4 regions of the Robertmurraya sp. FSL R5-0851 genome follow, and region 1 is predicted to be linked to each of the others. Evidence: riboswitches for the same ligand, from Rfam matches in the RefSeq annotation. Region 1 holds a riboswitch; each other region holds the start of a gene.
What was found. A riboswitch is a leader RNA that binds a small molecule or an ion and turns the genes downstream of it on or off. The one in region 1 is predicted to bind S-adenosylmethionine.

Region 1 (7,667 bases):
CGAATTCTGGAGCATGCTTTTTAAATAGTTTTAATGCTTCTGCTTCAATAGTGGCACGTTTTAAAGTGAGTGGCCATGACTCACCTACTACTTTTGCATATGGAAGAGCTTGTTTTATGATGATGCCTTTTCCATCTTGATCTTTAATATGAAAAACTAAATTTAAATTGCCATCTCCTATTTCTGTACACGATAGAGTACTATTTTCGGAGAATAAATTTCTCTCTTTTGCTAATAAGATGGCTGTTTCTTCTGTTAATGGTTGATAAGTTTCTTGTATTACTGTTGACATAATGATTATCCTCCTATTGCATAAAAAAACCTCTTTCTACTAGAAAGAGGTTTGAGGCTTTAGTCAACAAACCTCTTATCTACCAGAAAGGAAATTTCTTTCTGTTGGAATTAGCACCGTGCCTTACGGATTTATCCGGCGCTAAATTGATAGCGCCCCATTTCACAATGGAATTACGGTCGGTTGCTGGGCTTCATCGGGCCAAATCCCTCTGCCTACTCTTGATAAGAGATGTAATTTTCAGTTAATATTCACTGATCAGAATCATATCAGCATAGTGTTAAAGTTGTCAACAGTTTTTAATATAAGTCTGTCCGACGGTCTGAAAATATCGGAATCGTGTTGCGGACTTTCTTTACTTCTGCCAAATCGATTTGACCAGTTACAATAGATTCAAGTTCGTCTCCCTCAGCAATTACTTCTCCCCAAGGATTAATAATCAATGAATGCCCAGCAAACACATTGTCGGGATCTGAGCCTGAACGATTGCATGCTATGACAAAGCATTGATTTTCAATCGCTCTAGCAATTAATAAAGATCTCCAATGGTTCAATCGAGGGAGAGGCCACTCAGCAACAACAACGATGGTTTCCGCTCCTTCTGTCGTATGAGCACGAATCCATTCAGGAAAGCGAATATCATAGCATATGAATCCTGCAAATAAATACTTGTCTAGAGCAAATATCCCGTTTGTACTGCCTGATTGAAGATGTTCATGCTCATTCATTAGCTTAAAAAGATGCGCTTTACTGTATGTGGAAACAAGTTCTCCTTCGTTACTAATGACCAGCATGGTGTTGTATACACCGTTATTTTCTTGAGAAGCAACAGATCCACCAACTATGTGCACATGATGTTTTTTAGCTAATTTCTGCAAAAATTCAATGCTCTTTTTTGCTTCTAAGTCAGCAAGAACATCGAGGCGAGTTAAATCATAGCCTGTGGTCCATAGCTCTGGAAGAATGACTAAATCAGGTTTTTCAGCCATTGCTAACTCTATTAATCTTTCCGCTTTTTGAAAGTTTTCTTCTACATTCCCAAAGCTTATATCCATCTGAATACATGAAACTCTCATAAGAAACCACCTTTTCTAAAAAATATTAGTAAAAATACTTTACAAGTTGTCATTTACGATATACATTTGTGACTAGTTTTTCAATATAAAAATTGCCAATTACCCGAATATTTAAAGTAGGTGGAAAAAAGATGATATATCCTCAATCAAAATTATTAAAAAGCTTACCTAAACAATTCTTTGCTTCACTTGTTGCTAAAGTAAATAAGCAAATCAGTGATGGCCATGATGTGATAAACCTGGGACAGGGAAACCCTGATCAACCGACAGCAACACATATCGTAAAAGCCCTGCAAGTGGCAGCAGAGAATCCGAATAATCACAAATACTCTCCTTTTCAAGGCTTTGCATCATTAAAAGAAGCTGCTGCGACCTTTTATAAAAGAGAATATAACGTAGATATCAATCCTGAGAAAGAAGTTGCCATTCTTTTCGGAGGAAAAGCTGGGCTTGTTGAAATCCCACAATGTTTATTAAACCCAGGTGAACATGTTCTCGTCCCGGATCCGGGCTATCCAGACTATTGGTCAGGGGTAGCACTTGCACAAGCAGAAATGATTACAATGCCCTTGAAAGAGGAAAATCATTTTCTTCCCGATTATACGGCTCTTTCAGATAGCGAGCTTGAAAAAGCGAAGCTTATGTTCTTAAATTATCCGAATAACCCGACAGGCGCAATAGCAAACGCTGAATTTTTTGAAGATACGGTTGCACTAGCTAAAGAACACGAGATTTGTGTTGTACATGATTTTGCATACGGAGCGATAGGCTTTAATGGTCATAAACCGATTAGTTTTCTTGAAACAGAAGGTGCAAAAGACGTGGGAATTGAAATATATACTTTATCGAAGACGTATAACATGGCTGGTTGGAGAGTAGGCTTTGCCGTTGGCAATGAGAGTGTCATTTCAGCTCTTAATTTGTTGCAAGACCATTTATATGTAAGTCTTTTTGGAGCTGTCCAAGAGGCGGCAGTGGCAGCATTAACAGATTCTCAAAGTTGTGTACGTGAGTTAAATGCATTGTACGAATCTAGAAGAAACGTGTTTATCGGAGGACTTCAAGAATTAGGTTGGAATGTCGAAGCACCGGAGGGTTCATTTTTTGCATGGCTGAAGGTTCCTAATGGTTATACATCTGAGCAATTTTCAGATTTATTACTAGAAAAAGCACATATTGCAGTTGCCCCTGGAATTGGATTTGGAAACTGGGGAGAGGGTTATGTTCGAGTGGGGTTACTAACTTCGGAAGCTCGTTTGCAAGAAGCGGTTGAAAGAATTTCAAAGCTCCAAATTTTTAGTTAATGTATTGACAGTCGAATTAAATTCTGGAATAATCAAAATCAATTGAAAGTATAAACAATAATACCATAATGAAAACATTCGTTTTCTTATCAAGAGCAGGTGGAGGGACGAGCCCGACGAAGCCCGGCAACCGACTTACAGTTTTGTAAGCACGGTGCTAATTCTTGCAGCAAAGGCTGATAGATAAGGAGATGTTAGTTTACGATACTAACCTCTTCTGATGACCAGAAGAGGTTTTTTATGTATACCCGTGTCGGAGAGAAAGGACGAAAGCAAATGAGTGAGATCATCGCAACGTACTTAGTACATGACGCCAAACACAACCCAGAGAAAAAAGCAGAGGAAATTGCGCTTGGTTTAACGGTTGGTTCATGGACTCAATTACAAAAGCTTGAGCAAGAGCAATTGAAAAAATATAAAGGTAGAGTTATTTCCGCAGAAAAATTACACATAGATGAACATACAAATGAAACGGTAGCGGTGTTAAAAATCGCTTATCCTTCAAATAACTTTTCGCTAGATCTTCCAGCTATTTTAACAACAGTGTTTGGAAAGCTTTCACTTGACGGGAAGATTAAGCTATTAGATCTTGATTTTTCAGAAGAGTTAAAAACAGCTTTTCCAGGTCCTAAGTTTGGTATCAATGGCCTAAGAGACAAGCTGGGTGTATATGATCGTCCGTTATTAATGAGTATTTTTAAAGGAATTCTTGGTAGAGATCTTCCATTCCTCATCAGCCAATTGCGCGAACAAGCATTGGGTGGAGTCGATTTTGTAAAAGATGATGAAATATTGTTTGAAAACCCATTAACTCCATTTGAACAAAGAATTACTGGAGGAAGAGAAGTTCTACAACAGGTCTATGAAGAAACTGGACATCGTACTTTGTATGCTGTGAACTTGACAGGACGTACGTCTCAATTAATTGACAAAGCTAAAAAAGCAAAAGAACTTGGTGCGGACTTACTATTGTTTAATGTGTTTGCGTATGGACTTGATGTTCTTCAGGAATTACGCGAAGAAGAGAATGTCGATCTTCCGATTATGGCACATCCAGCTGTGAGTGGAGCGCTCACTTCATCTGATGTGTACGGAATTTCTCATTCCCTACTACTTGGGAAATTGTTGCGTTACGCTGGAGCTGACTTGTCTTTATTCCCGTCTCCATACGGTTCTGTGGCTTTGGAAAAGAATGCAGCATTATCAATTGCTAAAGCGTTAACAGATCAGTCAGAATCTATGAATAAGAGTTTCCCAGTGCCTTCAGCTGGTATTCATCCTGGACTTGTTCCACTTTTACTACAAGATTTTGGCTTAGATAGTGTCATTAATGCTGGTGGTGGTGTACATGGTCATCCAGCTGGTGCGAAAGGTGGAGGTCTAGCTTTCCGCCAAGCTATTGATTTAAGTCAAAAAGGTCTGCCATTGAGAGAAAATTCACAGCAATATCCTGAACTTGCAAAAGCGATTGAACTGTGGGGAGTTACTGAGGTGGCAAAACCATCATGAGCAAGAAGATAGCTGTATTTTGTGATTTCGATGGCACAATCACCGAGAAGGATAACATTATTGCCATTATGAAAAGATTTGCTCCACCTGAATGGGAAGCACTAAAAGACGACATTTTGTCAGAGCGTATTTCCATTCGGGAAGGAGTTGGTAAGCTATTCTCGTTGCTTCCTTCATCTAAAAAGGAAGAAATCATTACGTATGCAATTGAAAATGTGAAAATACGTGAAGGATTTGCTGATTTTGTGAAGTTTTTGAAGGAGAAGAATATTCCTTTGTATGTTGTTAGTGGAGGTATTGATTTCTTCGTTTATCCTATTCTACAAGCTTATGGTCCTTTTTCAGGAGTCTATTGTAATGCTTCCGATTTTAGTGGAGAGTATATCAATATTCTTTGGCCAAATGCATGTGATGAGCATTGTCAGAACGATTGTGGCTGCTGTAAACCTACTATTATTCGTGGACTTAAAGAAGATTTCTACAAAGTCGTTATCGGTGATTCAGTAACCGATTTGCAAGCAGCTAAGCAAGCTGATCTAGTGATTGCAAGAGAACTGCTATTAGAAAAATCAATAGAGTATGGATTGAATCATAGAGAGTTTGTTGATTTCTATGATGTGATCAAGCATATGTCGCAAGTAGAGGAGTTGATTGGATGAGTCAGTTAACTGAACGTTGGGAAGAGCTTGCTGATGTGAAGGATGAACTTGCTGTTCGAGATTGGTTTATGGGAACGAGCGGGAATTTAGCCATAAAGGTTAGCGACAATCCTTTACAATTCTTAGTAACAGCAAGTGGCAAGGATAAGAGGAAGCGAACGTCAGAGGATTTTCTGCTCGTCGATGAGAATGGAAAACCAGTAAATGAGACGCATTTGAAGCCATCTGCTGAAACCTTATTACATGTGGAAATCTATAATAAAACAGCTGCTGGGTGTAGTTTACACGTTCATACAATTGATAATAATATCATATCTGAATTATATGGCGATCAAGGAGAAATCACTTTTACTGGCCAGGAGCTTATTAAAGCATTTGATTTATGGGAAGAAGATGCCGTACTTCGAGTTCCTATTATCAGTAATCCAGCTCATATTCCGACACTAGCACAGGAGTTTAGTGAACATGTAAAAGAGGACAAAGGCGTTGTGTTAATCAGAAACCATGGAATAACAGTGTGGGGGAAAAATGCATTCGAGGCAAAAAAACTACTAGAAGCATCCGAATTTTTATTTCGTTATCATCTAAGACTTTTAGAATATAAAAAATAAAATATAAAGGAGTATGAAAAAATGGCACATATCGTTTTTCAAAGTACAAAAGAAGAGATTAGAGATCAAAAAGAAGTAGCAGCGTTTTTACAATCACAAGAGGTAATCTATGAGAATTGGGATATTACAAAACTACCTAGCAATCTTCAAGAGAAATATATTTTAACAGATGCAGAGAAAGCAGAAATCTTATCCGCATTCTCAACTGAAATTGCTGAAATTTCAGAGAAGCGTGGATACAAGGCACAGGATGTTATTTCTCTTGCTGAACACACTCCAAACCTAGAGCAACTATTAAAGAACTTCCAACAAGAACACCACCATACAGACGATGAGGTACGCTTTATCGTTAGTGGACACGGGGTATTTATTATTCAAGGGTTAGACGGAGAATTTTTTGAGGTATTTCTAAATCCTGGTGATCTTATTTCAGTTCCTCCGAATGTTAGACATTATTTTACTCTTCAAGAGGATAGAAAAGTAGTAGCTATCCGTATTTTTGTAACTACTGAAGGATGGGTTCCAATCTACGAAAAGAATGAAGTAGAAGCTTAATAATAGTTATCAAGGCACTAGAGTCTATACTCCTAGTGTCTTTATTACTTTTGGTGGATAAAATCGATAATTGTCGAAAAGTAATAGGAGTTTTAGGGTGGTTTTTTGTCGTATTCCGAAATATTTAGAAAAATTTGTCTTATTTTGCGATTCTATTTACTTTTATTCGAATTCTTGCAATAATTCATCAAGTGATCATTTTTTTTAGGGGATTTAAGGGAGTATTAGGAGGTTAGCGGGGTGCAGCAGAATAGCAGTGAAATGCTTGCCACGATTCAACAAATGAGAGAGAAAATGATTGAATCTGCACAAGCAAATGGTTTAGGTGGAGAAGAGACGATCGAATGTAGTCAGGAGCTTGATAAGTTGATTTTTGAATATCAATGCTTATCACAAGAGAAAAGAAAAAGCAAAAGAGAAATAAAGATAACCAGAAAACAAGCTATGTTTGTATGGCAAAATAACATCATATGCGTATAAATAGATTGAAAAGGAAGGAGTCGTTAGCGCTCCTTCCTTTTTTGTGGATATTCTAATGGATCGCTCGCTTTTTAAATCTCCCACCTCTAACTTCGGCTATGTCTGCAACGGCGAGAAAGGCATTGCTATCTAAATCTTCTATAATGAGCTTGAGCTTTGCTTCTTCTAGGCGGGTAATGACACAGAAAATAACTTTTTTATCCTCTCCTGTATAGGCTCCTTCTCCTGAGAGGAAGGTGACACCCCGACCGAGACGGGCCAAAATCGCCTCACCAATTTCTTTATGCTTATCGCTAATGATCCATGCAGATTTTGATTGATCTAAACCTTCAATAACGATATCAATGGTTTTAAAAGCAATAAAATAGGCTAAAACCGAATACATCGCTCGGTCCCATCCAAATACAAATCCCCCGGTACCAAAAATAAAAATATTAAAAAACATAATCACTTCTCCAACGGAAAAAGGAATCTTTTTATTGATCAATATGGCAAGGATTTCTGTACCGTCCAGTGAGCCTCCATACCGGATGACTAGTCCTACCCCTGACCCTAAGGCAATTCCCCCAAATACGGTTGCTAACAGGATGTCATCAGTAAAAGCAGGAACGGGATGAAGATATACGGTTGTAATTGATAATATGGTGATAGCGAAGAGTGTAGATAGTGCGAAGGTTTTTCCAATTTGTTTATATCCGATGAAAAAGAATGGAACATTTAAAATGAAGATGATTAGACCAATTTTAATCGCAGTAATATGAGAGAGAATAATTGATATCCCAACGATTCCACCATCCATAATTTGATTGGGTATGAGGAAAATTTCTAATCCTACAGCCATTAGGATAGCGCCAATAAAAATAAAAACAGCTCTTTTAATAATACTTTTTTTCGGTAATTTTCGGTGCTGTATTTGGTTCTCTAAATTCATTTGAATGGCTTCGTGAATAAGTTGTTTTTCCATTAAGTCACCTCCATTTGTATCGATCCTTGTTATTTATTATACAATAAATCGTTTCTATGTAAGTAAATCTGGAACTTAATCATTCAAAGGAAATAAAAAAGCGGCATGTATACACATGCCGAATTCATATTATGAAAAGAGGTCAATTAGCAATATCATAAATAGTAAACCAAAAATAAAGGAGTAAGTGGATGTACGTTCATTGCCATCCCCATGA
Region 2 (7,667 bases), 2.6 Mb from region 1:
CCTTGATTTTTCAATTCTTCTGAAACAGAAAGAATTGTGGGGCGGTTATTGCGTTGAATGTATAAGGTTTTCTCGCCTTCTTCTGTACCGATCAATGATTTTACTTCGTCAGGAAGGTCAGCAAGTGAAGCATAATCTTCACTCTTAACGATATGCTTATCGAATTGAGTAAAGTTCCATTTTGTAATATTTGTTTTATCTGGTCTTGGAAGGGATAGGTTTTCAGCTGAGGCTAACGCATTTACGCGAAGTTCCGTTAACCAAGCTGGTTCACCCATCTCTTTTGAAAAAGAAGTCACATATTCCTTATCGAATGGTAATACGGTTTCTGTAGTCATGTCTGGTCCCCCTAACTTACGCTTCTTGCCCGACAGTTTCGTCCTCAATGCCAAGCTCTTTTTTAATCCAATCATATCCTTCAGCTTCTAAACGTTGAGCAAGCTCAGGGCCACCAGATTTTACAATACGTCCCTGCATCATTACGTGAACAAAATCAGGTGTAATGTAGTTTAATAAACGTTGGTAGTGAGTGATCATTAAGCAACCAAACTCAGAGCTACGCATTTCGTTAATTCCTCTTGAAACAACCTTTAACGCGTCGATATCTAATCCAGAGTCGATTTCGTCAAGGATGGCAATCTTCGGCTGAATCATCATTAATTGTAGAATTTCGTTACGCTTCTTTTCTCCACCTGAGAACCCTTCGTTTAAGTAACGTTGAGCCATATCTGGATCCATTTCTAAAAACTCCATGTTTTTGTCCATCTGACGGATGAATTTCATTAAAGAAACTTCATCTCCTTCTTCACGACGGCTGTTAATAGCTGAACGTAAGAAGTCCGCATTTGTTACCCCGCTAATTTCGCTTGGGTACTGCATTGCTAAAAATAGACCTGCACGAGCGCGCTCATCTACTTCCATTTCAAGTACATCTTCTCCATCAAGAGAGATTGAACCCGAAGTTACTTCATATTTAGGATGTCCCATAATGGCAGAAGACAAAGTAGATTTACCTGTTCCGTTAGGTCCCATGATTGCGTGGATTTCTCCACCTTTAATTTCAAGAGTTACCCCTTTTAGAATTTCCTTTTCATCGATTGACACATGTAAATCCTTAATGGATAAAGTTGATCCTGACATATCTATTACCTCCATAATTTGAAAGAAAATTAGTTATCTCTTTACTATAAAAACTTTATTTTCATTCTCATTTTATTCTCATTACAATCTTATAACAAATGAAATGTGATATCAACTCTTAAGAACCTGTTATCGCTCTATTACTTACCTATTTTTTTCTTCGACTATCTTTTCTATGTACGATACCATTTGCTTAACAGAAAAACCAGTGGAATTCTCCACTGGCTCACGAATTTCTTCTATAAATATATATGTTACTAGGCATGAACCCTACGATCCAAATCTGCAATCATCCTTTGACTTTGCAAATAATCTTGTTGCCTTACTTTTTCAATTTTCATTCTAACCTTATGTTTCCGACTGTAGGTTTCATATCCCACTCCATGAGCTCCATACATCGCCTTTTCCATCTCACTCGTGTAGTTCAACCTTAGTTGACTAATAATGAATCCATCCCTTCCAACTATCACTTTTTTTCGACTTCTTTGGTCACATCTATCGTAACATAGGTTAAATCTTTGGAACAAAGCCGAAAAAACACGATATTTAAGGATGAGTACGAATAAGACTTTGTTAGAAAAACTCACCTTGTGGTTTCCATTCTTTTCTTGCTAAATCCTCTCGATAAGAGCTTAACTCACTGTTTTAATTGATTAAAATCATCCATCGTATTTTGTACAAGGGTAACAGCCTGGCTCATGGCACCGCCTCCACCAAAGGCTGCAGTTACACCAATCGCTTCAAGAATCTCTTGTTCGGTTGCGCCTTGGTCCAAGCATCCTTTCACATGGTAGATGATGCAATATTCATCCTGAGAATACAGGCTAATTCCCAGAGCAATTAGTTGCTTTTGTTTTTGAGTTAAGACTCCCTCTTTGAAGCATGCTTCTGTGAATGCATTAAAATGGCTAGCGATATCTGGCATTTTTTGAGTAAACGCACCAAGACCTTGTTTATAATCATGTAGAGCTTCTTCACTCGGATTTCTTGCAATAAATCCTTGATCCATTTGTCCCACTCCAGTCTTTAAGTTATGTAGTATCACATATGTTAGTATCCTTGAATTGAAACAAATTATTACACAAAAAAACAGATGCCCCTATAAGAGACACCTGTTTTTTCTATTATTCAGATACTGGTACTACAGCACCTTCGTATTTTTCAAGGATAAAGTCTTGGATTTCTTGTGAGTGTAGTACTTCGACTAAAGCTTTGATTGCTTCAGAGTTTTCGTCACCTTTACGAACCGCGATTACGTTCACGTACGGAGACTCTTTGTCTTCGATTGCAATTGAATCTTCAATTGGGTTTAGACCTGCATCGATCGCATAGTTCGAGTTGATAAGTACTGCATCACCTTCATCATTGTTAAAGATTTGTGGTAATAATGATGCTTCGTACTCTGTGTCAAAGTGAAGATTTTTAGGATTTTCTGCGATATCTTCAACTGTTGCTTCTACGTTATTAACGCCTTCTTTAAGAGTGATTAATCCCTCTTTTTCAAGCATAGTTAAAATACGACCGTGGTCTGCAACGGAGCTGCTCATGATGATATGTGCTCCTTCTGGAAGCTCTTCTAAGCTCTTGTACTTTTTAGAGTACACACCCATTGGTTCGATATGGATTCCACCCGCATTAGCAAAATCATAACCATGTTCAGCCATTTGAGACTCAAGGTAAGGAATATGTTGGAAATAGTTTGCATCAAGATCACCAGACTCTAACGCTTGGTTAGGTAGGATATAATCTTGGAATGTTTCAATCTTTAATTCAATTCCTTTTTCCGCTAAAAGTGACTTTGCTTCTTCTAAAATTTCCGCATGTGGTACGTTAGAAGCTCCAACTACTAACTCAGTAGTTTCTGCTGCTTCTTCGCCTTCACCAGCGTTAGACTCATCTTCTTTTGCTGTACCGCAAGCTGCAAGAACTAAAGCAACTGCTAATGATAAAAATAAGCTTAAAAATTTCTTCATTTTTGTCTCTCTCCTATCTTTTGTCTAGTTTTGATGTTATAGAATCTCCAATAAATTGGATAATAAACACAATAATTAAAATGATGACTGTTGCTACCAAGGTGACGTCGCTACGACTTCTTTGGAACCCTTCCAAATACGCAAGGTTACCTAAACCACCCGCACCAATCACACCAGCCATTGCTGTATAACTCACCAAAGCAATAGCCGTAACCGTAATACCAGATACTAAAGCTGGCAGTGATTCAGGAATAAGCACCTTAAAGATAATCGTGCTTGTTTTAGCTCCCATGGATTTAGCCGCTTCAATAACTCCTTTATCAATCTCACGCAATCCGATTTCCACCATTCTCGCGTAAAACGGAGCCGCACCTATAATTAATGCCGGTAAAGCTGCATTTTCACCAATCATCGTATCTAGTATAAGCTTTGTAAAAGGGATAAGAAGAACGATCAATATAATAAAGGGAATCGAGCGGAAGACGTTCACTACAGAACTGATCACTTTATTTACAATTGCATTTTCCCAAATATTACCCTTAGCTGTTAAAAATAATAAAAGTCCTAAAATTAATCCAAGAACAAATGTAATAACAACTGATATAGCTGTCATATAAAGAGTTTCATTCGTTGCCTCAATCATTTTTTCCCAGTTTACGTTTGGTAAAAGTGTCTCAAGCATTCGAAATCACCTCCACTCCAACCTGTTGTGACTCGATATACGCAATGGCCTTTGAAAGCTCTTCTTTTTCCCCATCTAAGTGGATGAAAAGCGTTCCGTAAGATCCATTTTGTGTTTGTGATATTTTCCCTTGCAGGATATTAACAGTCACATGGTAATGACGAATAAGATTGGTAATCAGCGGTTGCTCTGCTGCTTCTCCAACAAAGCCTAATTGAACAACCGTACCGTGCGGGTAAAGTTCTAATAAATGTTCAATCGTTTCCTTCGTTTCTTCAGGCTCTGTTACCTGCTGAACAAATCGTTTCGTAATTTCTTCCTTAGGGTTCTTAAATACATCAAGAACAGGACCGAGTTCAACGACCTTTCCACCTTCCATCACAGCTACACGATGACAAATCTTTCGGATTACGTGCATTTCATGTGTGATAAGGACAATGGTTAATCCTAAACGCTTATTAATATCAACTAATAGCTCTAGAATCGAATCGGTTGTTTGCGGATCAAGTGCAGATGTTGCCTCATCACAAAGAAGAACCTTTGGATTATTAGCAAGTGCTCTTGCAATTCCTACTCTTTGTTTTTGCCCTCCACTCAATTGAGATGGGTAAGCGTCTTCTCTTCCTTCTAATCCAACTAAACGAATAAGCTCGTCCACTCTTTTCATTCTTTGAGCTTTAGGAACTCCTGCAATTTCAAGTGGAAATGCAATATTTTCTCTAACGGTACGAGACCATAACAGATTAAAATGTTGGAAAATCATGCTTATTTCCTGTCTAGCTTTTCGAAGGCTACTACCTTTAATTTTCGATACTTCATTATTTGCTACGATAACAGATCCCACCGTAGGAATTTCTAACCCGTTGAGCATACGAATAAGCGTACTTTTTCCTGCTCCACTATAACCGATTACCCCAAAGATCTCTCCTTCAGTAATTTCTAGGTTTACATTATCAACAGCCGTTACTTTTCCTTGTCTTGAAGAATAAATCTTTTTCACATCTTTTATCGAGATCAAAGGTTTCTCCTCCTTCCATTTCCGATTATTCTGATAAAACTACATGGTATCATGCATCAAGAAAGCTTCATTATAACTTAGGTTCTATCATCCGCACCATTCCTATTCGAATGAGAGCTTTCTATATGAACAAAAAAAACCTTCCTGCATGAGCAGAAAGGCAGAAACAGTCACCTTTCTCTCATCTATCAAAGCAATACGCTTTGTGTGAATTGGCACCATTTCAATAATTTGACGGTTGCCGGGCTTCATAGGGCACATCCCTCCACCTCTCTTGATAAGAGCTTATCAATCTATATGAACTTTTACGTTGTAGTCTTAATCACGAGTGATATCGTATCATGGATAAATTGGAGTGTCAACGATAAAATTCGACAAAAATCTTATTGATTACACATTGCTTGTAAGTGAGGTTTTCCCTGTTGCCAATGTAATCGCTTGCTCTAAGTCTTCAATTAAATCCTCCACATTTTCAATTCCAATCGATAGACGAATTAAATCCTCTGGAACTCCTGCCGCTTTTAACCGCTCTGTGTCTAGCTGTTGATGAGTAGTGCTTGCAGGATGAATAACTAAGCTTTTTGCATCGCCAACATTAGCAACATGTGCCCAAAGCTTTAGACTATTTATAAACGTTGCTCCTGACGCACGGCCTCCGTCAATTCCAAAGACAACGATAGAACCTGCTCCTTTAGGTAAGTATTTCTTCGCAAGCTCAAAGTCTGGATGCTTTTGATTTCCGGGATACATCACCCAATTAACACCTGGATGCGCCTCTAAATACTCTACTACCTTTTCAGTATTTGCCACGTGCTCCTTCATTCTCACGTGCAAAGTTTCTAGACCAAGTGTGAATTGAAAGGCATTTTGAGGGCTTAATGCTGGACCTAAATCACGAAGCAATTGCACTCTAGCTTTTACAATATAAGCTGCAGCACCAATTGCCTCACTATATACAATATCATGATAACTTGCATCAGGAGTTGTAAAACCAGGGAATTTAGACGAATTCCAATCAAACTTTCCGCCATCCACGATGATACCACCAAGAGTAGTCCCATTCCCTAATAACCACTTGGTTGCCGAATGAATGACAATATCTGCACCATGTTCGATTGGTCGGCATAAATAAGGAGTCGCAAAGGTATTATCGATTACAAGCGGAATACCTGCATCATGTGCAATCTTTGTAACCTTTTCGATATCCAAAATACGCAAACTTGGGTTTCCGATGGTCTCGGCAAATACCGCCTTTGTTTTATCTGTAATAGCTTGTTTAAAGTTCTCTGGATTAGTTGAATCCACAAACTTCACTTGAATCCCATATTTAGGGAGAGTTACTGCAAATAAATTATATGTACCACCATATAAATTTGAAGCCGCAACAATTTCATCTCCTGCTTCTGCCAAGTTGAGTATGGCCAGTGTAATTGCTGCCATTCCACTCGAAACGGCAAGCGCTCCGACTCCACCTTCTAATAGGGCCACTCTTTCTTCGAATACCGTAGTCGTTGGATTATGAATACGTGTATAAATATATCCAGGCTCAGCAAGTGCAAACAGATTAGCCGCATGCTCTGTGTCTTTAAATTGATAAGCATTATTTTGATAAATTGGTACCGCTCTAGCTCCTGTAACAGGATCTGGGCTTAATCCACCATGTACACCAAGCGTTTCTAACCGATACTTCTTCTGTTCTGACATTCCATTCCCTCCCATAAAACTTCAAATATTATTTACATACTTATATGGTTTTACTAGATAGAATAAGGTTTCTAAGTAAAGAGCTGTTCTAAAGGTTGCCTGTAAGGTAATTACATTTGATACGGTTGCTTGCCTTAGCTTGATCTCCCCACTGAGTAAGGAGATGATATGTTCCTTCTGTCCTTGGAGATATGCGTCAATATGATGATGATTTTCTTCGATTAACAGTTCAACGTTCCCTTTGTTTATATGGATAAAGAAGGTATCATCTTCGGATTGAATACAAATAACGACTGATGCCTTTCTTAAAAAAGGCAGTAAATGGCTTCGGCTATTCCATTCATTCACTGTTTTTTGTAAATGAAAAAGCAACGGTCTTCCCCCTCTCAACATCTAACTATATATATATTCCACTTGGAGAGAATCCTTACCTTTAATATTTCTTCGACAAATTTTCGAACATTTGTCAGGGGTACCTAACAAGCTTTATATCGAATGCTGTAATTAGAGTTCATTTCCCGAGAAATATGTCACTTTTTAAAATGAAGTTACTTTTGCTGTCGAAGGGATTCGGAAATCGACAAATAAAAAAAATCAGACAAAAAACGTCTGATTCCTATAAGGACTTTAAGCTTTCATATAAAAATGGTACCGATTGAAAAGCATAAATTTTCTTAACTAATTTGTTTTTCCTTATAACAAGTAAACAGGGAACAGACTCGATCGAATATTGCTCAGCTAATGCTGGCACAAAATTCAGATCAGCCTTTAACCAGTTATATTGTGGTAAAAGCTGTTCAACGACTGAGAGCATTTTTCCTGCTACCTGGCATGTACCACATAACGGTGTGTACAAGTAGAGAAAATTTGTTTCCTCCGCCGAGAAGAGTATTTCCCTGTTATTTTCAAGCAATTCTTGCATGTTGTTACTCCTTCTTACACTTTGTCTAAAAATTGCGTAAAGACATCGATGTTTGCCCCAAGCAGTACAGTAGCTAAATGATGTTCTGGTGCGGTAGCTACCTCCCTGTAGGTTCGATCGATGTATAAATGATCTGCTTCAGGAAACTCGCGTTTAAAAAGTCTTCGAAGCTTTTCTCCAGCTTCATCAGCATCAACAAGAATATAGACATCCTTTCCAAACAATTCA
Region 3 (7,667 bases), 2.2 Mb from region 1:
CAACATCAATACTATTGGATAGCAGAGCAGTCATTGTCTTGTCTCCACCTGAGGTAGTGGTTAGCTCAACATCCAAGCCTTCTTCTTCAAAAAAACCTTTTTCAATGGCAACATATTCAGGTGCATAGAAAATGGAACGGGTCACTTCCCCAATTCGTACTTTCTGGACTTCTTCCTTGCTGCAGGCAGCAATGGGTATAATAAGAATAACGACTAGGACCATGGAAAAGAAAATCTTAAATGACTTTTTCATTTTATGGATAACCTCCTTAATAGATAACCTTTTTCAGTGAACGGTTTGTGCGCCTAACATATCGTATGAAGTCGAAAAAAATGTGTGAATGCTTAGATGAAAAACATGTGAAAAGGAGTGTGACAGTTGGATGTATTCTTTAGATATTGTGAATATGGAGCGGTTTCCTTCACCACATCCTTATGTGGAATTATCAATAGTCACGTATTATTCTGAGGGATATAAGGTGAAAGGGATGTTAGCGGAACCTAAAGGAGAGGAAGCGTTAGATGGATTTTTATATTTAAGAGGAGGAATTAAAGGTGTAGGAAAGGTTAGACCTTCAAGATTGGTGCAATTTGCTTGTGAAGGGTTTATTGTGTTTGCGCCGTTTTACCGGGGAAATCAAGGAGGAGAAGGAAATGAAGATTTCGGTGGAGATGATCGAGAAGATGCATTTGCAGGGTATCGAATCCTAAAGCAACATTCAAGAGTGAAACGGGTACATGTATTTGGATTTTCTAGAGGTGGAGTGATGGCATTACTAACAGCCATCAAGTTTCCAGATACGGCCTCTCTCGTCACCTGGGGTGGTGTAAGTGATATGAATCTTACATATATAGAAAGAGAAGATTTAAGAAGGATGATGAAGAGAGTCATTGGTGGTACACCGACGAAATATCCAGAAAGATATAAATTTCGGACTCCATTGTATGAGATTGAACGATTACACTGTCCCACTTTAATCATCCATGGATCAAAGGATCAAAATGTAAGTGTGGATCATGCCAGACGATTGGAAGAGAGGTTAAAGGATAGGGGTCATCCAGTGGAGAGCTGGTATTTTGAGGAGTTGACACATTATTTTCCTCCAAATATTAACCGAAAAGTCGTTACAGACTTAACTCAATGGATGAAAAAACAGTCATAATAATGATAATATATAGGAAAAGGAGTGGAGAATTATGGGTATGCCATTAGAGCTTAATACAATGATTGTTACTAAGGGTAGAGAAAAGCGAGTGGAGGAAAACTTGTTTACACTAACCAAAGAAGGATACCGCTTATATCCAATAGACATTCCTCTTGAGGTAAGAAGAACGATTGAAGGGGAAGTTAGTGGAATGGCAAAAATTAAAAAAGTCATTTTAGAAGGTGAACAAACGACGATTGAGTATCAATTGATCTCTTTACATTCATCTAATTAAAAGAGCGTAATCGACTGATTACGCTCTTTTTAAAACTTATACTAAAGGACCGCCTTTATCGACAATCTGTGCTGAAACATTTGCGAATTTTTTGAAGTTATCTTTGAACTTAGTGGCTAGTTCGTTCGCCTTCATCTGGTATGACTCTTGGTCAGCCCATGTTCGGTTTGGCTGAAGAACATCATCTGGTACACCAGGAACATGTAGAGGGATTTCCAATCCAAAAATAGGGTCTTTGCATGTTTCTACATGATTTAGTTCCCCTTCAAGAGCTGCCTGTACCATTGAGCGTGTGTATGATAGCTTCATTCTACTTCCTACACCATACTCACCACCAGTCCAGCCTGTATTCACTAGATAAACCTTCGCATTATGCTCGTCAATCTTCGTTCCTAGCATTTCAGCATAGCGAGTTGCTTCTAATGGTAGGAAAGGAGAGCCGAAGCAAGTGGAGAATGTTGCTTGTGGTGAAGTAATTCCTTGTTCCGTTCCAGCAAGTTTTGATGTGTAACCGCTTAAGAAATGGTACATTGCTTGTTCCTTAGAAAGCTTTGCAATTGGAGGTAGTACCCCGAAAGCATCAGCTGTAAGGAATATGATTGTATTTGGATGTCCTGCGACACTTGGATCCACGATATTACTAATCGATTGGATCGGGTAAGCAGCACGCGTATTCTCAGTTAATGTTCCATCATCATAATCAGCGACTCGTGTTTCCTTATTCAGCACGACGTTCTCTAATACAGATCCGAAATGAATGGCGTCAAAGATTTGAGGCTCTTTTTCTCTTGAAAGGTTAATGCACTTTGCGTAGCAGCCTCCTTCGATATTAAAAACACCATTAGCTGACCAGCCGTGTTCATCATCTCCGATTAGGCGTCGATTTGCATCAGCTGATAAGGTCGTTTTCCCTGTTCCTGATAAGCCGAAGAATAAAGCAACATCGCCTTCAACGCCGACATTTGCTGAGCAGTGCATTGGGAGAATATTATTTTCAGGCAGTAAGTAGTTCATGATGGAGAAAATGGACTTCTTCATCTCTCCTGCATATTCTGTGCCGCCGATTAATACGGTCTTTCTTTCAAAAGAGACAATGATAAAAGTCTCTGATTTCGTTCCATCAATCATAGGGTCAGCTTTAAAGTTTGGAGCGGAGATGACTGTGAATTGTTCTTCATGAGTCAAAAGCTCTTCTGCTGTTGGTCTAATGAATAACTGGTGGGCAAATAGATTATGCCATGCGAACTCATTTATCACTTGTATGGGTAGGCGATGCTTCTTATCTGCACCAGCAAACCCTTTGAAAACAAACAGCTCATCTCTATCTTTCAAGTAACCTAGTACTTTATTATATAAACGTTCGAATACTTCTGGAGAGATTGGTTGGTTAACTGCTCCCCAGTCAATCTTGTCCTTTGTTGAAGCTTCTTCAACGATGAATTTGTCTTTAGGAGACCGACCAGTATACTTTCCTGTTGTTGCTCGAACAGCTCCTGTCGAAGTTAAGACTCCTTCGTTTCTAGTAAGAACCTTTTCAACTAATTGTGGTACAGATAGTTGCACATGCACATGACCAGAGGCTAACAATTCACTTAATTGGTTAGAAATACGGACAGAGTTCATCTGATGACTACCTACCTTTATTTGTTATTTTTAATTAGTATAACACATTAACTTAATTAGTCTATACTATTTGAAAAAATATTAGAGGGTGCAAGAAAAAACATCGTATTCGACCTATTTTTAAGCCTTTTTATTTCATAAAACGATGGATCGCAGTCAATAGTCTATACTATTAAAAGAAGGGACAAATTCAAATGGGAACAATCGCGTTATATGATGCTAAGTGTCATATTATTCTTCCAGATGGGAAGGTACTTGAGGGATATGGAAATGTGAAGATAATAGTTGCTCATTATTTGAAGAATTGAACCAACTATTTTTCATAAAGATGTTGACAGTATTTGACGAAGTACGGTATTATTCTACATTGAACGGATACTCTCTTATCCCGAGCTGGTGGAGGGACAGGCCCTATGAAACCCAGCAACCTGCTTTAATAATTAATTACGATAACTGTAATTAATATAAAAGAGAAGGTGCTAACCTGAGGCAAGGATTTTAGTCCTTGAACGATAAGAGCGAAAGGCGCAAATTACTTTGCTATCACCCTTTCCTCAAGCAGGGAAGGTTTTTTATTTTGCATAAAGTTTTTATTGCGGGGGGTAATTTTTCAAACCTTCATAATAAAAATGGCATGTTTATTTCATACTACTTAGGGAATGAGTTCCGTATCAAATGGAAGGTTTTGTTTATGTTGATATGATAAACATACCTTTTTCTCAAGTATAAATAAAATAGGAGGTCAGGAGATGTCAAAAAAACGTCGTTTATTTACATCCGAGTCAGTTACAGAAGGTCATCCGGATAAGATCAGTGACCAAATTTCAGACTCAATTTTAGATGCTATTTTAGCAAAAGACGCAAATGCTCGTGTTGCTGCTGAAACGTCAGTAACTACAGGGTTAGTATTAGTTGCTGGGGAAATTACAACCTCTACATACGTAGATATTCCAAAGATTGTTCGCGAAACAATTAAGGAAATTGGGTACACTCGTGCAAAATATGGTTTCGATTCTGAAACATGTGCGGTTTTAACTTCTATTGATGAGCAATCAGCTGATATTGCAATGGGTGTTGACCAAGCACTAGAAGCACGTGAAGGATCCATGTCTGATGAAGAAATTGATGCAATTGGAGCAGGAGACCAAGGATTAATGTTTGGTTTTGCTTGTAATGAAACAAAAGAGCTTATGCCTCTTCCAATTTCTTTAGCACATAAACTAGCTCGAAGATTAACTGAAGTTCGTAAGGATGATATTCTTCCTTACCTTCGTCCTGATGGAAAAACTCAAGTTACAGTTGAGTACGATGAAAATAATAAACCAGTTCGTATTGATACCATTGTTATTTCAACACAGCATCATCCTGAAGTAACATTGGAGCAAATTCAACGAAATCTTAAAGAGTATGTTATTAATCCTGTTGTACCAGAAGAGTTAATTGATGAAAATACAAAGTATTTCATTAACCCAACTGGTCGTTTCGTTATCGGTGGACCACAAGGTGATGCTGGGTTAACAGGACGTAAGATTATTGTTGATACGTACGGTGGTTATGCTCGTCACGGTGGCGGTGCATTCTCTGGTAAGGATCCTACAAAAGTTGACCGTTCAGCTGCTTATGCTGCTCGTTATGTAGCAAAGAATCTTGTTGCTGCAGGTCTAGCCGATAAAGTGGAAGTACAGCTTGCCTACGCAATCGGTGTTGCACATCCAGTATCTATCTCTATTGATACTTTTGGAACCAGCGAAGTAAGTGAAGAAGTTCTTATTGAAGTAGTTCGTAATAACTTCGATCTTCGTCCAGCTGGAATCATTAAAATGCTTGATTTAAGACGTCCTATCTATAAGCAAACTGCTGCTTATGGTCACTTTGGCCGTACAGATGTAGATCTTCCATGGGAGCGTACAGATAAAGCTGACACGCTTCGTAAGGAAGCACTTGAAAGATAATTTTAATAGTAAAAACAGCCGGGAGTTACAGAAAATTTGTAACTCCCGGTTTTTCTTTTCGTCTATAAGGGTATGGTGGTTTAGAAGCAAAAAGGGATGTAAACAATGGGTAGTAAGCTTGAATTTTTAGGAAATGGTCAATTTGACAGTGCGATTCGATAATTTTAGTGGTAGTATTAATAGGTATTCTTTCTGAATGGAAGATTAAACTCGTAAGAACGGAGTAGGTGAGTTACATACATGTGTGGTTTTATTGGATGTGTTCATGACAAATCGCAAGTGTTTAGTGATGGACAAAAACAACAATTTGAAAATATGAATAATGTGATTACGCATCGCGGACCTGATGATGATGGATATTTCTACGATTCTCATGTTCAATTTGGGTTTCGTCGTTTAAGTATTATTGATATAGAAAGTGGGCATCAACCCCTTCATTTTGAAAACGAAAGATACTGGATTATTTTTAACGGTGAAATCTATAACTATGTTGAATTAAGAGAAGAGCTTTTGGCAGAAGGAATCACCTTTGCAACAAGCTCTGATACAGAAGTAATTATTGCTTTGTATAGCCATCTGAAGGAAAAAGCTGTTGAGAAGCTTCGTGGAATGTTTGCTTTTGTTATTTGGGATAAGGTTGAGAAGACGCTTTATGGAGCACGTGATCCATTCGGAATTAAGCCTTTCTTCTATTTTGATGACGGCGAAAAGACATTCTTTGCATCGGAGAAAAAGAGTATTTTACTTGCTCTACAAAATGATGTATTGAACTATGATTCTTTACAGTATTACTTAACGTATCAGTTTGTTCCCGAGCCTTATACGATGTCAGAAGGTATTTCAAAATTAGAACCAGGACACTACTTTACAAAGAAAATGGGATCTGAAATGGAAATCAAGCGATATTGGAAGGCTCATTTCCACCCAGTTAGAAAGTCAGAGAGTGATTTTGTAAAGGAAATAAAAGATGTTCTTTTTGATTCTGTCAAAATTCATATGAGAAGTGATGTGCCAGTTGGTTCTTTCCTTTCCGGTGGAATTGACTCTTCGATCATTGCTTCCATTGCAAAAGAATTCCATCCGGCGATTAAGACATTTTCTGTAGGTTTTGATCATAATGGGTTTAGTGAAATTGACGTTGCTAAGGAAACGGCTGATAAGCTGGGAGTAGAAAATATTAGCTATATCATTACTCCAGAAGAGTATATGAATGAAGTGCCGAAGATTATGTGGCATATGGACGATCCACTTGCTGACCCTGCATGTGTTCCCTTATATTTTGTCGCACGTGAAGCTCGTAAGCACGTGACAGTGGTTCTATCTGGAGAAGGTGCAGATGAGCTATTTGGTGGCTACAATATTTATAGAGAGCCTCAGAGTCTAGATGTGTTTAATAAAATTCCACAGGTTGGAAAAGCGTTTTTACGTTTGCTAGCGAAAATGATGCCAGAAGGTATGCGTGGGAAAAGCTTTCTTGAACGTGGTTTGACTCCTTTAGAAGAACGCTATATCGGAAATGCAAAGATGTTTAGTGAGTTGGAAAAGAGTGACCTTTTAAACACGTATAACAAAGGTTTAGATTTCACTAATATCACAAAGCCTCTATATAAAGAAAGTGAAGGCTACGATCCAGTTGACCGTATGCAGTATATTGATATTCACACATGGATGCGTGGAGATATTTTATTAAAGGCTGACAAAATGACCATGGCTCATTCGTTAGAGCTTCGTGTCCCATTTTTAGATAAAGCCGTTTTTGAGGTTGCTTCTAAAATTCCAACAAGTTTAAAAACAGCGAACGGAACAACAAAGTATGTTCTTAGAAAAGCAGCAGAAGGAATTGTTCCAGAACATGTTCTTAATCGTAAAAAGCTGGGCTTTCCTGTTCCTATTCGTCACTGGTTAAAGGCTGAGATGAACGAGTGGGCGAAGACGATTATTAGAGAAAGTGATACAGATTATTTATTAAATAAGACGTATGTGCTTCAATTGCTTGAGGATCACTGTCAAGGAAAAGCCGATAATAGCAGAAAGATTTGGACGGTGCTCATGTTTATGGTATGGCATCAAGTGTATGTAGAAAAAAAGTACTCCTTCGAGAAGGAATACTTAGCGGAAAAAGTATTACAAAGCTAATTAGTGAGGGAGGTAGGTAATTGCCTGACTCCCCATTTGCACCCAGGATTCTTCAAAATCCATTATGGGTGCTTTTTTATTTTTTTCTCCTGTCAATGGATCGTTAAAGTAAACATAATCCTTATCAAAGCCTGTTAATAAAACTGAGTGTTCCTTGAAGGTAATCTCAATTACCCCACTTGGAGTATGCCAGGTCACAAATTCTTTGGATGACAGTTTTTTATAAGAGGTATTGGTGATCACCCAGACCGGACGTTTGTCAGAAAGGTGTATTTTTAAATCACTAAAAGGTGAACCGGTTAAATCTTTAATTTGTCCGGGTAAATATTTTTCAGCCAGTTCTTTAATGGGTTGATGGTACACACCTAAACCAGGTAATTCTTTTGTATACATGCTCCCGACAAATCCGTCATTAGGATGGCCGTAGTAAACTTTTCCATCGGAGACCTTGTAGGCTGTAGTGTCTTTTTTGATTTCTTCAGCAAGCGTCATCTTATCTACTGAAATATTTGCGTA
Region 4 (7,667 bases), 2.7 Mb from region 1:
GCTAAGGGTGTAGGTCGGGTAACCGGCGCGAGGGTTCAAATCCCTCCTTCTCCGCCACTATATAGATGCGCCTTTAGCTCAGCTGGATAGAGCATACGCCTTCTAAGCGTACGGTCAGAGGTTCGAATCCTCTAAGGCGCGTAAAAAATAAAAACACAACAAAAACGCTATCAAGCGTTTTTTTGTTGTGTTTTTTTATCTTTTAAGAAAATGTTAACCCTTGGGCTTTTCAGATATAAACTTGAAGAGTAGAGGGTGGGAGGCCACTTCCACATAGGAGGTTTTTTGAGTAAGATACAAATAAGAGAAGAATAAAAGGAGTGTACATTTTGATTAAATACAAAAGTCTCCATCACGTAAGTCTTACAGTTACAGATTTGGAAAGAGCAAAAGATTTCTATGGGAATGTATTATGTTTAAATGAAATACCACGTCCAGATTTTGATTTTTCAGGTGCCTGGTATGAAATAGAGGGACAGCAACTCCACTTGATCGTTGATCCTTCTTCACAGACGATTCGTCAGGATAAAAGCTTATCCAGCAGAGAAGGTCACTTTGCTCTGAGAGTAGAGAACTATTATGATGCGCTTACATGGTTAAAACAAAATGAAGTGGAAATTCTTGAAAAACCCTACGGAAAAAGTGGATTTGCACAAATTTTCTGTGCTGACCCAGATGGTAATTTGATTGAACTTAACGTTAATCAAACAGAATTATAAGAGTTGGAATAAAGCTTCAGGAATAATCAGTAAAAACATAATAAATAATATGGTTATGAAAACTTTCATCCTATCGATTTTCATATTCGTTTTACTCGCTTTCACAACTGAAGTGCAAGCGGAAGAGATGATCTCTGTGAGATTACGAAATTATATTGGAGATACCTCTAAATTAGCATTTTACATAAAAGGTGCTTATTCAACGTTAGATCCAGCATTGATGTTAAATGAAGGGGATGAATATACACTTTCGTTTAAAGGTGGCAAAATGTTTCTTACATGCGGTAAGTCAAAAACGGAAATAGATAGCCCGCTCATTTTATATCCTGATACTTATGATGAAGAGCACCTAATATACATTGATGGAAGACCTTATATGGGAGCGGTAGCGTTTGGTATGGAAGAAAATAATATTAGACCCGTTAATCAAATCCTATTAGAGGATTACTTAAAGGGTGTTGTTCCATTCGAAGTGTTTCCTGATTGGAATATCGAGGCTTTAAAGGCACAAACGTTAGCTGCTCGCACGTATACAATCACCCATAAGAATCCCCAACTCGACGACACCATCCAATATCAAGTTTACGGAGGATACAATGAATTTAGTAATACAAAGAGGGCTGTAATTGATACAAAAGGAGAAATTATTACATTTCAAAATAAGCCCATAAGCGCTTTTTATTCTGCAAGTAATGGTGGAATCACAGAGAGTAATAAAAATGTATGGGGCGGCAATCCAAGCCCCTATTTTCCAATTAAACCAGATCCTTTTGATCCCATTCAACCCTGGGATTTTACATTACAAAAAACACAAATAGATCTGGATGAAATTCAATCGAAGGACTGGAACGAGCTAAAGGAGAAAGATGGTAAAATCAGCGACTCTATTAAAAAATGGCTTAATCGAAATGGTTATGAAGGTGACATAAAAATTTTAAGTATTCCTTTTTTTGCAATCGATAAAGTTAAAAATGAATCACAAAGGTCGATGATTGGCTCGATCCAAATTGAATTTATGAGAAGGTTGATTGATGGAACCATTTTATTCGAAAGAGTTTCGTTGGATCATGTTGAATTAAAAAAAATACGTCCAATGATAGGTGGAGGTCATTTTAGAAGTTATTTAATAAGTTCATTTGAAATCAATCCAACTTCTTATAAAGTAAGTGGCAAAGGCCATGGGCATGGAGTTGGTATGAGTCAATGGGGGGCAAACGAAATGGCTGAAGAGGGGAAAACCTACAAAGAAATTATTGGACACTATTATCCTGGGACCCAAGTGAAGGTCACTCAAACCTTTCAAGAATAATATTGTAGTGAACACCATGTGATGATATCTTTCGGGTATCATCCTTTTTTGCCGTTCATACTGATTTGGAAGGGATAGAAAAATAAATCACTCACACTAGTGAAATTTCCTCTCTTTTTTTATATTGTAATTATAGGAATGTAATAAATAGATAAGGTAGCCCTACTAACTTAAGGAGCTGATCGTAGTGGGAAAAGTTACACCATTCTTAATGTTTCAAGATGGCAAAGCAGAAGAAGCAATGAATTATTACATATCTATTATTGAGGATTCAGAAATTACAAGTATGGTTCGCTATGGAGCTAATGAATCTGGAGATGAAGGAACGGTAATGCAGGCCACTTTTTCTTTAAAAGGGCAAGAATTTATGTGTATAGATAGTAATTTAAAGCATCAGTTTACATTTACTCCATCCTTCTCAATTTTTGTTACATGTGATACTGAAGAAGAAATTAACAACGTTTATCAGAAACTGATCGAGGGCGGACAAGCACTTATGCCAATTGGTGACTATGGTTTTAGTCAAAGGTTTGGGTGGCTAAATGATCGATTTGGTGTGTCATGGCAACTAAATCTTCCTTTGTGAAGTAACTTTTATAGGGAGGAAACAACATGGCAATTGGTAAACTGAATCCTAAGGTTGATGATTATTTAAGTCAAGCTAAAAAATGGAGGGAAGAATCTGAGAGGTTAAGACATATTGTTCTTGACTGTGATCTGACCGAAGAATATAAATGGATGCATCCTTGTTACACGTTTGAGAAGAAAAATGTCGTATTAATCCATGGATTTAAAGAATATTGTGCACTTCTGTTTCACAAAGGTGCCTTATTAAAGGATCCCCATGGAATTCTTGTCCAACAAACCGAGAATGTACAGGCGGCACGCCAGATTCGATTCACTCATCTTCAAGAAATAATTGAACTAGAACCTATTTTGAAAGAATACATTCTTGAAGCCATTGAAGTGGAAAAAGCCGGTTTAGAAGTAACTTTAAAAAAGGATACAGAATTCATTATTCCAGAAGAACTTCAAGAAAAATTCGATGAGTCACCAGACTTAAAAGCTGCTTTTGAAGCATTGACGCCGGGACGGCAAAGAGCATATATTCTTTATTTTTCTCAACCCAAACAATCCAAAACTCGAGTGTCAAGGGTTGAAAATTGTATGGAGAGAATTCTAAGCGGAAAGGGATTAAAGGATTGCACTTGTGGACTTTCTAAAAAAATGCCTTCCTGTGATGGCTCGCACAAGAACATTCGATAGAAAAATATGATAAAAGTAAGGAAGGAAGTTCAAAGCTATGGATATTGAAACAGTGATGCAAGAGCTTGAAGCCCTAGGCAAGGAACGAATGAAAAAAATGTACATATCCAATGGTGCGCACGAGCCACTTTTTGGCGTGGCTACAGGTGCTATGAAACCAATCGCAAAGAAAATAAAAATCAACCAAGATTTAGCTGACGAGCTTTATGCCACAGGTAATTACGATGCCATGTATTTTGCAGGCATTATTGCTGACCCAAAAGCTATGACTGAAGCAGATTATGATCGTTGGATTGATGGAGCGTATTTTTATATGCTGTCCGATTATGTGGTGGCAGTCACTTTATCAGAGTCCGATATTGCACAAGACGTTGCAGATAAATGGATTGCAAGTGGTGACGAATTGAAAATGTCGGCTGGATGGAGTTGCTATTGCTGGCTTTTAGGGAATCGAAAAGATAAAGAATTTTCCGAAAGCAAGATTTCCAATATGCTGGATATGGTGAAAAATTCGATTCATGATTCGCCGGAACGAACCAAATCTGCTATGAATAATTTCGTATACACGGTGGCGATTTCCTATTTGCCGCAACATGAAAAGGCAGTCGAGGTCTCAAAGGAAATAGGAATCGTAGAAGTCAAACGAGACAATAAAAAAAGCAGTTTCTTAAACGCTTACGAAAGTATTCAAAAAGAAATGGATAGAGGGAAGCTTGGTTTCAAACGTAAATATGTACGATGTTAAAAAATAGTTTTGTATCGGGATGCTGATCTAGAAATTACGTGGGAATAATATTTCTATTAAAAATATTTAGAAAATACTATTGACAATTTGTTAATAGAATATTAAATTAAGTTTTATACTTTATTAAAGTAAATGAATAAAATACGTTCTCTTATCAAGAGTGGCAGAGGGACTGGCCCTGTGACGCCCAGCAACCGTTCCGAATGGAATTGGTGCTAAATCCTGCAAAACAAGATTTTGTTTTGAGAGATAAGAGAGGAGTAGTCCTTATTTTGTGATGAAACCTCTCTTTTCTGGAGAGGTTTTTTATATTGGCTATTTTCGTAAAGTTTGTTGTTTTGGAAAAATCCCAAAAGCCGGATTTTTCCCCGAATAACTCTGGGTTTATTGGTCTATTTGGAGAGTAGCTCTTTTCTAAGGATGAAAACATTCTGATTAGCTGTTGAAACATATATTTAATTTCCTGAAAAATGTGTATGTAGAAACAATGTTTTAGAAAAGAGCCTTTATATTTTATAAAAACTCTCCTAAGAGCAACGTTGGTAAGAAGACATAAAAAACAAAAAGGGGAGAAAGAATCATGAAGAGGAACTTTTTAAAAAGTGCATTTGTATCAGCTATCGCTGCAACACTTTTGCTTACAGGCTGTGCAACAGGGGGAGAAACAAAGGAAGCAACAGGATCGAACACACTGATTGAAGGTGTACCTGAGCGCTTTGCAAATGGAGACCAACCAAAAATCAAAGTAATTCGTAAAATTGGTGGGGACGACCACACAGCACAGTTCTTAGCAGGTGCAAAGCAAGAAGGGGAAGCACTAGGATTTCAAGTGGATGTATTTACGGCAAATGGAGATACAGCGAAATTTCATGATGCGATTAACCAAGCGTTAAATCAAGATTATGATGGATTTATTATTTCTCACGGTGATGATGATGCTACCGTTAATGACATACAGAAAATTGTTGATGCTGGAAAAAGCGTAGTGGCATTTGACTCGAATGCAAATTTAACAAGTGTTGACGGTGTTACTCTTGTGTCACAAGATGATGAAGCACTAGCTACTCTATCATTGGATCAATTAGTAAAAGAAACAAAAGGGGAAGCCAATATTGCATACCTATGGGTGGACGGATTCCCACCAATGGTTAGACGAAATAAAGTGTATGAAGAGGTTCTAGCAAATAATCCTGGCATTAAAGAAGTGGAGCGCTTTGGCGTAGCAGCAGCTGATACTAGTGTTCAAACCCAAAATGCGGTTGCTGCAATGTTGAATAAATACCCTAAGGGTGAACTTGATGCGATTTTTGCCACTTGGGATGCTTTTGCCATCGGTGCGGCTCGCGCGTTAAAAGAAGCTGGCAGAGAAGAAGTTAAAATCTATGGAATCGATGTTTCAAATGCTGATTTGCAGGAAATCCAAAGAGAAGGTAGCGCTTGGAGATATACGGCAGCTGTTGATCCTAAGTTGATTGGTTCAGTAAATATGAGAATACTAGCAAAGAAATTAGCAGGCGAGGAAACACCACAAACGTATGATTTGGAAGCTTCACTTATCTCTCAAGAAGATCTTCAAAAATCAAAAGATCCTGTAAATATGGTCAATCTAAATGAAATCATTGAAGGATGGGGTCAATCAACAGAATTTGAGGAAGATTGGATGAAGACGCTGAGGGAACACTATAAGAAGTAAGGGACTTATTGATAGACACTCTCTTTTTCACTAGATAAAGAGAGTGTTTCTTTGAAAGGACGGTGACATCATGACCACTTTAGAGATGAAAAATGTGTCAATTGAATTTCCGGGTGTAAAAGCATTAAATAGGGTGGATTTTTCAGTTAAAAGCGGGAAAACTCATGCCTTAATTGGAGCCAATGGTGCTGGGAAGTCAACCTTGATGAAGGTTCTTTCAGGGGCATATGATCACTATACTGGTGAAATCACATTGGATGGACAATCTATGACCATTCGTTCGCCCAAAAGTGCCATGGACTCAGGAATTCAAATTGTATATCAGGAAGTGGATACAGCTCTGATTCCCTATTTAACGGTTGCGGAAAATATCATGTTAATGGACACAGTACACAACATGGGAAAGAAGCAATGGGTTAATTGGAAAAGCTTGCATTCTAGAGCGGCCACCATCCTATCAGAAATGAATTTGTCTCTTCCAACTAAAAAACTAGTAAGTGAATTAACATTAGCAGAAAAACAAATGGTCTTAATCGCCAGAGCGGTGTCAAAAGAATGTAGATTCCTCATCTTAGATGAGCCGACAGCACCTCTTAGTCATACGGAGACAAATGAGTTATTTCGTATCGTACAAGAATTAAAGAACCGTGATGTTGGAGTTATTTTCATCTCACATCGACTTCCAGAGATTTTTGAGATTTGTGATGATATTACGATTATGAGAAATGGGGAAGTAGTCGAGAGACAGAGGATTTCGGATACTAACCAAAACAAAGTAGTGGAGCATATGCTTGGTCAAAAACTCGGTGACCAGTTTCCTGATAAATTCATGACCATTGGAGACACATTCCTTGAGGTAAAAGGACTTACAGATAAAGATAAGATTAAAGATTTTAGCATGAACGTCAAAGCAGGGGAGATTGTGGGAATTGCTGGACTTGTAGGTGCCGGTAAGACCGAGTTCTGTAAAGCTTTGTTCGGGGTTGAAGGCAAATTAGTGGCAGGAGAAGTCAAGGTTAACGGAAAAAGAGTTAATGTTAAAAACCCGTATGAAGCGGTTAAGAATGGACTGGCCTTGGTCCCTGAAGAGCGCCGAAAAGAAGGGATTCTTGTAAATGCGTCGGTTGAATCAAATTTAACTGTAGTGAATTTAAGGCATTTTTCAAAAGATTTTAGTTTCCTGGATAGGAAAAAAGAAAAGTTAGTTGCAAAGGCACTGATCAATCGTCTTGGAATAAAGACACCTTCTGAAGAAACAAAAGTTCAAAATCTTTCTGGCGGTAATCAACAGAAGATTGCCATTGGCAAGTGGCTCGTAGCCGATGCTGATGTCTATATTTTTGATGAGCCGACCAAAGGTGTAGACGTTGGAGCAAAAAAGGACATTTTTAATCTTATTGTCGAGCTGGCAAGCCGCGGAAAAGCTATTATTTATGCATCATCTGAACTATCAGAGATTATGGGAATTACGAATCGGGTCTATGTCCTTTATGATGGAAAATCAGTTAAGGAACTAGAAACAAAATCAACTAATGAAGAAGAACTATTATTCTATTCAACAGGGGGCAGGTAAGATGGAGGCAAACATAACAGCAAAGAAACAGACCCCGTCAAAAACGTCATTTGATCTTTTCCAATTTTTTTATAAATATGGAACGATTATTACAATCATTGCACTCGTGATCATATTTTCATTGGCCAATCCCGCATTTATACAAGGAAATAATATTGTAAATATCCTGCGTTCCATTTCAATTGTAACTATCATTGCAATCGGGATTACCATCAGTTTAACGGTTGATGGCTTTGATCTTTCCGTTGGATCGGTGGCCTCCTTATCAAATGCAATCGTGATTTCTATGTTCGTTTGGTTTTCGCAAAATACCTTTGTAGCTATTATTTCGGCAATTGCCGCAGCATTAGTTGTAGGGATTT

Region 2: another riboswitch for S-adenosylmethionine. It lies ahead of MKX65_RS20240 (methionine ABC transporter ATP-binding protein); the one in region 1 lies ahead of MKX65_RS07090 (2,3-diketo-5-methylthiopentyl-1-phosphate enolase).
Region 3: another riboswitch for S-adenosylmethionine. It lies ahead of metK (methionine adenosyltransferase); the one in region 1 lies ahead of MKX65_RS07090 (2,3-diketo-5-methylthiopentyl-1-phosphate enolase).
Region 4: another riboswitch for S-adenosylmethionine. It lies ahead of MKX65_RS20975 (sugar ABC transporter substrate-binding protein); the one in region 1 lies ahead of MKX65_RS07090 (2,3-diketo-5-methylthiopentyl-1-phosphate enolase).

Annotation. Positions count from the first base shown of each region.
Region 1 is NZ_JBBOOE010000001.1:1,360,486-1,368,152, forward strand. Features, by position in the region: gene mtnK (S-methyl-5-thioribose kinase) at 1-292, opposite strand, end outside; SAM riboswitch class I at 365-523, opposite strand; gene MKX65_RS07080 (nitrilase-related carbon-nitrogen hydrolase) at 592-1,368, opposite strand; gene MKX65_RS07085 (pyridoxal phosphate-dependent aminotransferase) at 1,500-2,672, shown strand; SAM riboswitch class I at 2,756-2,862, shown strand; gene MKX65_RS07090 (2,3-diketo-5-methylthiopentyl-1-phosphate enolase) at 2,949-4,181, shown strand; gene MKX65_RS07095 (2-hydroxy-3-keto-5-methylthiopentenyl-1-phosphate phosphatase) at 4,178-4,840, shown strand; gene MKX65_RS07100 (methylthioribulose 1-phosphate dehydratase) at 4,837-5,451, shown strand; gene MKX65_RS07105 (cupin domain-containing protein) at 5,473-6,006, shown strand; gene MKX65_RS07110 (aspartyl-phosphate phosphatase Spo0E family protein) at 6,247-6,486, shown strand; gene MKX65_RS07115 (YitT family protein) at 6,539-7,417, opposite strand; partial or broken gene MKX65_RS07120 (ZIP family metal transporter) at 7,580-7,667, opposite strand, start outside.
Region 2 is NZ_JBBOOE010000001.1:3,938,785-3,946,451, forward strand. Features, by position in the region: gene sufD (Fe-S cluster assembly protein SufD) at 1-338, opposite strand, end outside; gene sufC (Fe-S cluster assembly ATPase SufC) at 355-1,140, opposite strand; gene MKX65_RS20220 (hypothetical protein) at 1,398-1,610, opposite strand; gene MKX65_RS20225 (carboxymuconolactone decarboxylase family protein) at 1,778-2,149, opposite strand; gene MKX65_RS20230 (MetQ/NlpA family ABC transporter substrate-binding protein) at 2,265-3,113, opposite strand; gene MKX65_RS20235 (ABC transporter permease subunit) at 3,127-3,795, opposite strand; gene MKX65_RS20240 (methionine ABC transporter ATP-binding protein) at 3,788-4,813, opposite strand; SAM riboswitch class I at 4,992-5,097, opposite strand; gene MKX65_RS20245 (aminotransferase class I/II-fold pyridoxal phosphate-dependent enzyme) at 5,204-6,517, opposite strand; gene MKX65_RS20250 (hypothetical protein) at 6,539-6,889, opposite strand; gene MKX65_RS20255 (thioredoxin family protein) at 7,134-7,439, opposite strand; gene MKX65_RS20260 (toprim domain-containing protein) at 7,454-7,667, opposite strand, start outside.
Region 3 is NZ_JBBOOE010000001.1:3,591,784-3,599,450, reverse strand. Features, by position in the region: gene MKX65_RS18485 (ABC transporter substrate-binding protein) at 1-253, opposite strand, end outside; gene MKX65_RS18480 (alpha/beta hydrolase family protein) at 384-1,163, shown strand; gene MKX65_RS18475 (DUF2584 domain-containing protein) at 1,198-1,440, shown strand; gene pckA (phosphoenolpyruvate carboxykinase (ATP)) at 1,477-3,063, opposite strand; SAM riboswitch class I at 3,444-3,582, shown strand; gene metK (methionine adenosyltransferase) at 3,813-5,015, shown strand; gene asnB (asparagine synthase (glutamine-hydrolyzing)) at 5,256-7,151, shown strand; gene MKX65_RS18455 (C39 family peptidase) at 7,152-7,667, opposite strand, start outside.
Region 4 is NZ_JBBOOE010000001.1:4,100,492-4,108,158, reverse strand. Features, by position in the region: tRNA gene MKX65_RS21010 (tRNA-Ser) at 1-57, shown strand, start outside; tRNA gene MKX65_RS21005 (tRNA-Arg) at 68-141, shown strand; gene MKX65_RS21000 (VOC family protein) at 330-719, shown strand; gene MKX65_RS20995 (SpoIID/LytB domain-containing protein) at 847-2,028, shown strand; gene MKX65_RS20990 (VOC family protein) at 2,216-2,614, shown strand; gene MKX65_RS20985 (DUF1801 domain-containing protein) at 2,641-3,294, shown strand; gene MKX65_RS20980 (DNA alkylation repair protein) at 3,332-4,039, shown strand; SAM riboswitch class I at 4,188-4,295, shown strand; gene MKX65_RS20975 (sugar ABC transporter substrate-binding protein) at 4,620-5,732, shown strand; gene MKX65_RS20970 (sugar ABC transporter ATP-binding protein) at 5,803-7,305, shown strand; gene MKX65_RS20965 (ABC transporter permease) at 7,307-7,667, shown strand, end outside.